Regions from separate parts of the Virgibacillus sp. W0181 genome, predicted to be linked through region 3. Evidence: riboswitches for the same ligand, from Rfam matches in the RefSeq annotation. Region 3 holds a riboswitch; each other region holds the start of a gene.

Region 1 (3,178 bases), on a different contig from region 3:
TAGGTAAGCTTTCACTCTTACTCCAAGCACTTGTCATATCTGGAGTATAAAAAAGTGTCATAAAATACCCGGATAGAACTTGAAATAATACAAACAAAGTTAAAAAACTAATAGAAAATATAATATATCTTTTAATGAAATCGTCCCCTTTATAATCTCAATTTCGCCCAAATTGCCGTTGATTGAAATCGCTTTATAGATTTGCTTTGAGATTCGCTCTTTATTCAATGTTAAATCATTCAATATTACTTAACAATAAAAATTACTCTATTTTTGATTTAGTGTCTTTATGATTTCATCGAAAGAGCAAGTTGCATCACTAATCTTACGGGAAGTGCAGGATTTGCCATTTGATTGACATCTCCAACAAAAAACAAATCTTTTAAAGGGTAATAAAATGCAAATGAACCTGATGAACCGGAATGTCCAACCAATTCCCCTCTCCCCATAAAAAATGTCCCAATCCCATTTAGTGGAATTCTCATATATCCAGCACCGTAATGAATCGGAAACATGGAAGCTTGCAACTTGTTCATTACATTTTGTTCATGAAAAACAGCTTTATTAAATAACGTTCCACTAAAGAAAGCTTTGATAAATATCATTAATTCACGAGCAGTAGAAATACCACCTCCACTGGCACGAGAGCTTCTTACGTATTTTGGGCGGTAAAAGGAACTGTCTTTATAATAAACTTTAGGAACAAAATCATGGTCACTCTTAGGAAGGTAAGTATTTGTTAGCTTTAGAGGGTCGAATATTAATTGCTTATATACATCATCTAATGTTGAATTAGCAACTGTTTCAACTATTCTTCCGAGCATATCAAAGTTTATATCAGCGTAATGAGCTCTTTTTCCTCTGTCAGGTGCAAAATGCGGTTTTAAACCTTTGGTCATCGTTATCATTTCATCAAAATCATATTCCATGTCCTGATGGATTGCACGTTTTTTTGCATTATTACTACCTTCTTCAAAGATATCCGGCAATCCGCTTGTTTGACGTAATAAATGTGAAAGTGTAAGCTTTGTGGAATGATCTTGGTTCTTGTAAATATGTAGGTTACCCAATGTTTCTTCTTTAAAGTATTTTGTTACTTCATCGTCAAGTGACAGCTTACCCCGCTCTTTCAAAATAAAAATACAGGTAGAGGTAAACAGCTTTGTGATGCTTGCCATAAGGATTGGGGAATCAACATCCTTCCCCCCGTACCCCTTGCTGTATGAAAAATCTCCTTCCATGTTTTCTACAAGTAGAACGGCTTCATGTATTTGGCTTTTATTTGTAGTTCGTTCGAATACTTTATCAATTTTTTGCGTTTTAACTCCCATATAAACCACCCTCATAATATTTTACTTTTAACAATTAGAGCCTAAAAAATAACGCGTATATTTAACATACACTCTTTAATAATCTGGATATCAGTCGTTCAAATAGAGGATATATAACAGTCTATTTTGCATGTGAATTTTTTAAAGACTTGATTTCCGGAACTATACAAAATATTAAACTGAAACCATTGTTACACGCCCTTTTATAAAGTAAATTTTATAAAAGGGGATAAATAATATAATTTAATAAACTTTTCTTTATAAAGTACAATTCGGTAATGGAGTGTGGTAATATATTACTATCAAATTAATTACACTATTCAGAAAAAGGCAAACCTCTCGAAAGATTGGGACGCAAAGCCTCAGGTCTAATGTTTTTCCAACGATGATAGCTGGGCTGCCTTTCAGGAGGCGATCGTGATTAGTGCAAAAGAACTGGATAAAGAATGGGTAGATTTAATAATTCAAGCTCGGGATTTAGGGATTCCTATTCATGTTGTTAGAGAATACTTAAGCAATGAAGCAATAGAAATTAAATAGATTTTATTTCTTTATTGCTTATCAGAAGACCGAGCAAAAGTTTTCTTCTGTGAAAATCAATTTTCATTAAAAAATACTTTATAATACAAGGTTGAAAACAGCTACTTAGTTTTATTTTTTTCTACAATCATTTTTATATTAACGTTAATGGTTTTTTAAGAAATCTGCAATACATCATATAAAACTAGGATACTTGAAGTAGATGGAAAGCGCTACGATTGAGAACATCGTGGCGCTTTTTTTTGAACAAACTTCCCCTCTTTCCGTTTATGATAGCTCTGTTTAAGTCAGCCCCGGTATCATTACATCTTAAAGAAGATTGATAAAGATTATGGATTAGCTACCTAGCTTAGGTTGTTTTGAAGCGGGTTTTTAAGGATTCGGAAAATACTATATTGTTTTTTGAAAAATATAAATATAACTTGACGGGAATATTCCCGATATGGAATAATTGTGTAAACAACAACGTGTGACTAAGTCAAAGAATCGGATGTGATAATTTCATGTAACAACATACGTTAATGGATTTATGTAAAATGAAAATGGTTGGAGTTGAATCAACATGAACGCGAAAACATTTAGTGCCCTGGCGGAACCAAATCGTCTTGATATCATTGATCTTCTTCTTGAAGAGCCGCTTCCAGTGGGGGAAATTGCAAGTAAATTAAAACTAAACCAGCCCCAAACTTCAAAGCATCTTCGTGTTTTGAGTGAAGCTGGCCTTGTTGAAGTTGAGCCAATAGCAAACCGTCGAATATACAAGTTAAGACTGGAAACGTTTAAAGAGCTAGATAAATGGCTCGATTCTTATCGACGGGTGTGGGAAGCGCGGATGGATCGCCTGGACGATTATCTAAATGTATTACAGGAGAAAAAACACTGAATTAATAACCAATTAATGAATGCACATTAGTTATCTTCACCTTTGAGAATGCACCTAAGACGATGATGATGATTATACCTTTGGAAAAAATTAAGAGTAAAGAAAGGTTACACAATCGAATGGAGGAGTAAAATGTCAAATAACGAATTAAATTCTAGAGTTGAAGGCGACAAAGTGCTAGTACTGGAACGTGTTTTCGATGCACCGTGCGATCTCGTTTTCAATATGTTTAAAGAGCCTGAACATCTAAAAGTTTGGTGGGGACCTATTGGATGGGAACTCCCGGTTTGTCATATTGATTTCCGACCGGGTGGTATGTGGCATTTCTGTATGAAATGTACTGATCGGGATCAAGGGGAATATTACGGTATGGAGTCTTGGGGAAAAGTCATATACAACGATATTATTGAGCCAGAGACGATTA
Region 2 (3,178 bases), on a different contig from region 3:
CTGATGCTAACAATATAATTTCTTTGCTTTCCATAATTGATTCAATCCCCATTGAAATAGCACGCGAGGGCACTTCCCACCCGGAAGCAAAAAAGTGTGCATTTGCATTCCTCGTGGATTCGTCCAATTCCACTACATGCGTTCTGCTCGTAAACGGCGTACCTGGCTCATTAAAGCCAATGTGACCATTTACACCTAAGCCGAGTAATTGAACATCAATGTTATTTGCATCTTTTATCATTTTTTCGTATTGTTCACATTCTATATCATAGTTTTCAGCGACACCACTTGGGACATGCGTATTTTCATTTGGAATATTAATATGATTAAACAACTTTTCATTCATAAAATAATGGTAGCTGTTTGGGTTATCATCTGCCAGACCGATATATTCATCCAAATTAAAAGAAACTGCATGTTCAAATGTTATTTCGCCTTGTTTATATTTTTCAATCAAACATTCATAAAGCCCTACAGGTGTTGAACCGGTTGCCAAACCGAGAACAGGGTTGTCCAGTTCGTTTAGTTTATTAACCATTAATGCGCATGCTTGCTTGCTCATATCCTCATAGTCCTTTGCTTCAATCAGTTTCATGTTACACGCTCCTTTATTTTATTACCTAAAGCATCTCCAGCCTTAGGGTATTGAGATATTACAATAATATTATATGTTCCCTAATTTACAACTGATTTCGAATGCACAGCAGTATCGCTAGTCAATTCGTATATTAACGCTTCAATCATTTCATCAGATGACTTAATTTTACAAGACTCTGTATCATTGATCAGCTTTCTTAGCATTTTTTTTAATTTCTCTTGTTCTTTCATAGTGATCCCCCACCTTTTTCTCGTAAGCCTGCTGTAATTAACAACAAAAGTACTGTTCCTATAATAAAGGAATTCATTGTAATTGTCACTTGTTTTTTTGTTTTGTATAAACTTTAACTGATAACGCAATGCACGTTATTAGCCCATATACTGACCGTTTACTATTCATTTATACCCTGTTCCATCTAGCTGAAACCATCAAGTTTCAATCGCCTATACTATTCTATGCACAAGGGTGTAATATGGGTGCATTTATACATCAACTTTTGTTTGCATGCATTCTGCTAATTGCCCAAAACAAAAACCGCAGGCATTTATTGCTCTACGGATAAATCATTAGCCTTCTTGTTTGTTTTTCCAACGATTAAATTCTAGATACTCTTTAAATTGATCTTTCGTCACACCAGAATCCATTGCTTCTTGTACAAGCTTAAGCCATTCATCATCCAACTGTTCTTCAAGATCAACCTCTTCTCCACTCCGAATCAATTCATTTACAGATATGTTAAGTACTTCACTTATTTTCTCCATAAATTGGATGGATGGATTCGATTGAAGATTTCTTTCAATAGAGCTTAAATAAGATTTTGCTACACCGGCTTTTTCAGCGAGTTCAGAAATAGACATCTTTTTATCTTGCCGTAATTGTTTAATCCTTAAACCGATCACGTCCATACACCTTCTTTCCAAATGAATTATATCATAGGAAGGCTATATGGTTCTATAAATATTATATAAAGCTTTTAAATTAAGTCTTTTTCCTTGTCCTCCCCTTAAATAGATCGTTCAAATGACCTGGTGAAAAGATAGTATGACGTAAACATTAAAAGGTGATTAGGAAGTTGCTTGATCGTTCAAAGGGATGCATTTCCATTACACTTTTTTCTTTTGTACGTTGTTATGTCATTATCTTTCATCGTATCCAGAAAAAGCCTTACATCTTCAACGGACAAATGAAGCGACTTAGCTTCTATCATTAATTCAACCCACCCTTGATCTTGCTCTTCTCGTTTCAATTTATTTTCCATCCCACGTACCCCCATTAATTCTCAGGCAGCACGGCCATCATAGCTTGGTAGCGTTAGATCCGTAACTTTGCGTCCTAACTTTTCAGTCAGTTTGCCTTTTTAACTGGTGAATTGATTATTTATTCCTATTATACCTCGCTTTGCATCACTTGTGGGTGTCTTCTTTTGTCACAAGAAGGCTTGTTTTATCACAGAGCTGTCGAATTTCTTTAATCTACAGCAATGATTTTATAACAGAATCTTTTATATACTTAAATTCAGCTCATTAACGGTGTATAATTGATGTAATAAAATTTTATGGTAGACATGACAACCATTTTATGGTGAAAGGGAGAATACAAGTGGATTCAAGACTGAATAATTTACATAAAAAACGAAAAAGAAGATGGCCCTATTGGGTGGGGGCGATTATTATCATCCTTTTTCTGCTAGTGGGGGGCTTTTTATACTATATATATGATAAAGTCGGTGACACCGTTTCCGATATGCATGACCCGCTAGAAAGAGATGCAGATCCGAAAAGACAAGAAAAGCTAGAGTCGATCTTTAAAAATAATGCATCTATAAATTTACTGTTGCTCGGTGTTGATGAACGTGATGGGGACAAAGGCCGATCAGATACAATGATCCTTATGTCGTTGAACCCAAAAACTAATTCCATGCTTATGTTCAGTATTCCAAGGGATACGTATGTTAATATTCCCGGCCGAGGAAAGGATAAAATTAATCACGCGTATGCCTTCGGTGATGTGGAGTTATCCGTACAAACAGTGGAGGAAGCATTTCAAATACCTGTACATTTTTATACAAAAGTAAACATGGAAGGATTTCAGCAAGGGGTCGATGCTATTGGTGGGGTCACAATCGAAAATGAACAAGCTTTTTCACAAGGTAAACATCAATTTCCAAAAGGGGAAGTTCACCTAAATGGGACAGAAGCACTCGATTACATCCGGATGCGTAAAAAAGATTCCCGCGGTGATTTGGGAAGAAATGAACGACAAAGAAAAGTAGTAGCCGCAGCCGTTGATAATGCTGCCAGTTTTTCCGGCATTAGTAAAGTCGGGAATATTCTAGATATTCTAGGTGGAAATGTAAAAACGGATTTAAATATGGAGCGCATGCAAACATTATTTACTAATTACCGTTCAGTGCGTAATAATATGAGGCAAATCGAACTACAGGGCTCCGGTCAAATGATAGAAGGGACATGGTATTATGTCGTTTCTGATGAAGAATTTGAACGAATCGAAAATGAAATTAAAAACCATATGGAAGCAAAATAGCATGAATTATGAAAAGCGCAAGCGCCCTCGCAGGCT
Region 3 (3,178 bases):
TGCTTTTAGCTTGTTTTGCAAGCGGGCTAATGACGTTGACATAAAGCACCGTGTAGACAAGCGCAGTAACAACCAACAGAGCAATGCTTGTGATTGTATATATTTTATTCCAGCGTTTGCGCATGTTCATTAAGCTCCTCTACAGCCAATGCCGAATCGATCTTTAACGTCAACATTGCTTCAAATCCGTCATTTCCATTCGTAATTTCCGTCAGCTCCGTATCGGTGATATATGATTTTTCGCTTAGCATTTCCGTATAGTCTGCAACTTCCGTCAATGACGTAAACGCTCCAACAATCACTATTTTCTCCGGTTCGGTCATTTCATAAACGGACAGCTTTCCACCTGCAAGCGGCAGAACAGTTTCCTCATACATTGAAAAAACAGGGGCGGTTTCTTCCTGCATTTTTTCCATCTCTTTTTCGATCCTTTTTAGCAATTGTTCATCGGCCGTTTCTTTTTGCAATGAGAGCAGTTCGGTTTCCAATCCTGCAAGTTCTGCTTTATCACTCTCCATCGTCGTTGACAGTTCATATCGCTGGTAAAAAATTAGCGCAGCAATTAGAAGCAATAGGAAAATAAATGCAATGGCAAAGAGTACTGGAGCAACATATTTACTTTCTTTTTTTTCGATAAAGTTTATTTCAACCGTCATAAGTTCACCTTCTATGCATCCTGCTTTAATCCAAGCCCATATACATCCACATATTTGCATTCTTCATCAGAAATTGGGGGCGCATAAATATCCAGTGCAAATTCTTCGTTCAACGACTTTTTTATTACCTGCAAATAGGGGGAGTCCCCAGTAAGCAGTATTTGTTCAACTGCCGCATCGCCGTTCATAATCGAATATTGATAGAAATCCAGAATTCTTCTAATCTCGATCATATTATCTTGTATCGGCTGCTCCAGCACTTGTGCATTAACGGCTTGATCAGGCTTAATATACCGGGTGAAAATGGCTTTATTATGCTGAAAGGCGGTTAAAACTAATGCGTCCTCATTCCAATGAATGAGTAAAAGATGCGCAGGTAATTCAGCAATATTATGGGCAAAATAGCGATAAATAGAAAGGAACGTCAAATCTGCTACTACCGGCTTTAAGCCAACTTCTTCAAAAGCTGTCGTAAAGCCCGTAATTTTTTCCTTTGGATAAGCAAACAATAAAATTTCTCTTTCCTCTTGTTTCACTTCCAAAAATTCAACTGCTAGCGCCGGCTGATCAAACGGCAAATAAATTGTACTGCCGAGTTGGTTTTTTATGTATCCGATTGCTTCTTCTTTCTCCAAAGCTGCCGGAATTTTCAATTCCCGTATAACTACAGTACTATCAGGAAGGGCAAGGAATAATTTCTTTCGCTTCCATTTATGTTTCACGACAAGCTTATTCATCGCCTCTTTGAATACTGCTTTATTTAAAATAACGCCATCTTGCACTGTACCTTGCGGAAGCTCCAACTCACCTTTGTAGGCCAGCCCGTCCATCGAAGGCTGTTTGTGGAAAGAATAACGAATAATGTTGTTGGTTATAACGAGATTAACACGACCGGCCGTTGGCAAAATCATCCTTCCACCTCACTTCTTGTTGACTAAATAATGTAAGAAGACGCCCCAATTGCATGATGCAAGGGCGTCAATTGTATAACTAATAAGTATTCATTTATATTTATGGCGTATACCCAGGACAACCTTCCATTTGCATAATATACTTACCATCGTTATTCTTTATAACACCAGTATTTTCTCCATAAAGATTACCACTGTTGGGGTCTTCAGGTATTTCTTCTAAAAATCCTTCAGTTTTTAAAGTCGCAAGATCAGTACTATCCCCTATATTATCTTCCACAGCCGCTAATCTTGCTGCATTAGAAACCAACTGACAATTTGCCTCATGTACGTCTTGCTTTTTTCCATCCAATATACTCCCAATCGCCGGAACAGCAACAGCTGTAATAATTCCTAATATAACGATAACGGCTAATAATTCCACCAACGTAAACCCTTTTTCGTTTTTGAACATCTTTTTTACTTTGTTAAACATATTCATTCCTCCTAATTTAAGAAAAATTAGGTCGGTCGCACTAATGACTCCAGATTATCCAAGTGCCCGATGTATAGATAATCCTTCCCCATCTCCTAATCTTATTATAATAGATTACTAGTTATATTTCGACAAATTATGTGTCGATTTTGCAACTTTTAACCAAAATTCTCAAACATAGAAAACATTGGCAGTACAATTGCCAGTATAATACCGCCTACAACAACAGCAAGCGTGACGATAATGAGTGGCTCAATTAGCACTTTGATCCGATCGGACAGTTGTTCCACTTCTTCCTCATAAAAGTTTGCTACTTTTAAAAGCATCGCGTCGAGTGTTCCGGTTTGTTCGCCGATTTTTATCATTTGCACGACGAGTGCGGGAAAAGCCCAATGACCTATCATCGGGACAGTCATTGATTCGCCGACGGTCAATGATTCACGCGATCGAGCAAATATATCGCGAATCACGCGATTTCCGATAACTTTTTCCGTAATTTCCACCGATTGCAAGATTGGCACGCCACTGTTAAATAAGGCACTTAATGTTTGGGTCGCCCGAACGAATGCGCCTTTATGAACGAGCTGGCCAAAGATCGGAATTCGCATTTTTATAAGATCCATCTGATAGGCAAATGCTTCTTGTTTCATAAATACCCGGTAAAGCGCAACGATCGCAACCACCAACACTATCAAAACCCACCAATACAACCCAGCCCAGTGACTGAGATTTACAATAAACTGGGTATAGGCTGGTAATTCCTGACCAAACGATGAAAACATCGAAACGAATTGCGGCACGACAAAAACGAGCAAAAAGATCGTTAATACAAATGTGATTAAACCGACAATGCTTGGATACATTAAGGCCGAGATTACTTTTTGCCGGTTATTGTACTGCTTCTCGTAGTACGTAGCCATTTGATTCAAGATTTCGTCCAGCTTCCCGCTCGCCTCCCCTGCTTCTATCATATGGACAAGCAGTTCGGGAAAAACGTTCGGATGCTTGCTTGCTGATTCAGACAGGGATTGCCCTTGTTCTAGACGCTTATTCATATCTTCCAGTGCGATCCGCAAAGCATAGTTATTCGTTTGCTCTCTCATCGTTTTTGTTGCATCGGAAATAGGAATGCCGGA

The links. A riboswitch is a leader RNA that binds a small molecule or an ion and turns the genes downstream of it on or off. The one in region 3 is predicted to bind cyclic di-GMP.
Region 1: linked by a shared signal. The riboswitch ahead of sinI (DNA-binding anti-repressor SinI) and the one ahead of ACLIBG_RS03610 (competence type IV pilus major pilin ComGC) in region 3 are both predicted to bind cyclic di-GMP.
Region 2: linked by a shared signal. The riboswitch ahead of ACLIBG_RS03715 (anti-repressor SinI family protein) and the one ahead of ACLIBG_RS03610 (competence type IV pilus major pilin ComGC) in region 3 are both predicted to bind cyclic di-GMP.

What each region holds. Positions count from the first base shown of each region.
Region 1 covers NZ_JBPYCR010000015.1:52,975-56,152, forward strand. The annotation lists gene ACLIBG_RS08490 (serine hydrolase domain-containing protein) at 288-1,331, opposite strand; cyclic di-GMP riboswitch class I at 1,651-1,736, shown strand; gene sinI (DNA-binding anti-repressor SinI) at 1,749-1,871, shown strand; gene ACLIBG_RS08500 (ArsR/SmtB family transcription factor) at 2,434-2,754, shown strand; gene ACLIBG_RS08505 (SRPBCC domain-containing protein) at 2,887-3,178, shown strand, end outside.
Region 2 covers NZ_JBPYCR010000005.1:19,429-22,606, reverse strand. The annotation lists gene nagB (glucosamine-6-phosphate deaminase) at 1-595, opposite strand, end outside; gene ACLIBG_RS03725 (hypothetical protein) at 676-828, opposite strand; gene ACLIBG_RS03720 (helix-turn-helix domain-containing protein) at 1,165-1,497, opposite strand; gene ACLIBG_RS03715 (anti-repressor SinI family protein) at 1,683-1,856, opposite strand; cyclic di-GMP riboswitch class I at 1,878-1,962, opposite strand; gene ACLIBG_RS03710 (LCP family glycopolymer transferase) at 2,198-3,142, shown strand.
Region 3 covers NZ_JBPYCR010000004.1:114,710-117,887, reverse strand. The annotation lists partial or broken gene ACLIBG_RS03625 (hypothetical protein) at 1-124, opposite strand, end outside; gene ACLIBG_RS03620 (hypothetical protein) at 105-656, opposite strand; gene pilM (type IV pilus biogenesis protein PilM) at 668-1,567, opposite strand; gene ACLIBG_RS03610 (competence type IV pilus major pilin ComGC) at 1,668-2,042, opposite strand; cyclic di-GMP riboswitch class II at 2,063-2,147, opposite strand; gene ACLIBG_RS03605 (type II secretion system F family protein) at 2,201-3,178, opposite strand, start outside.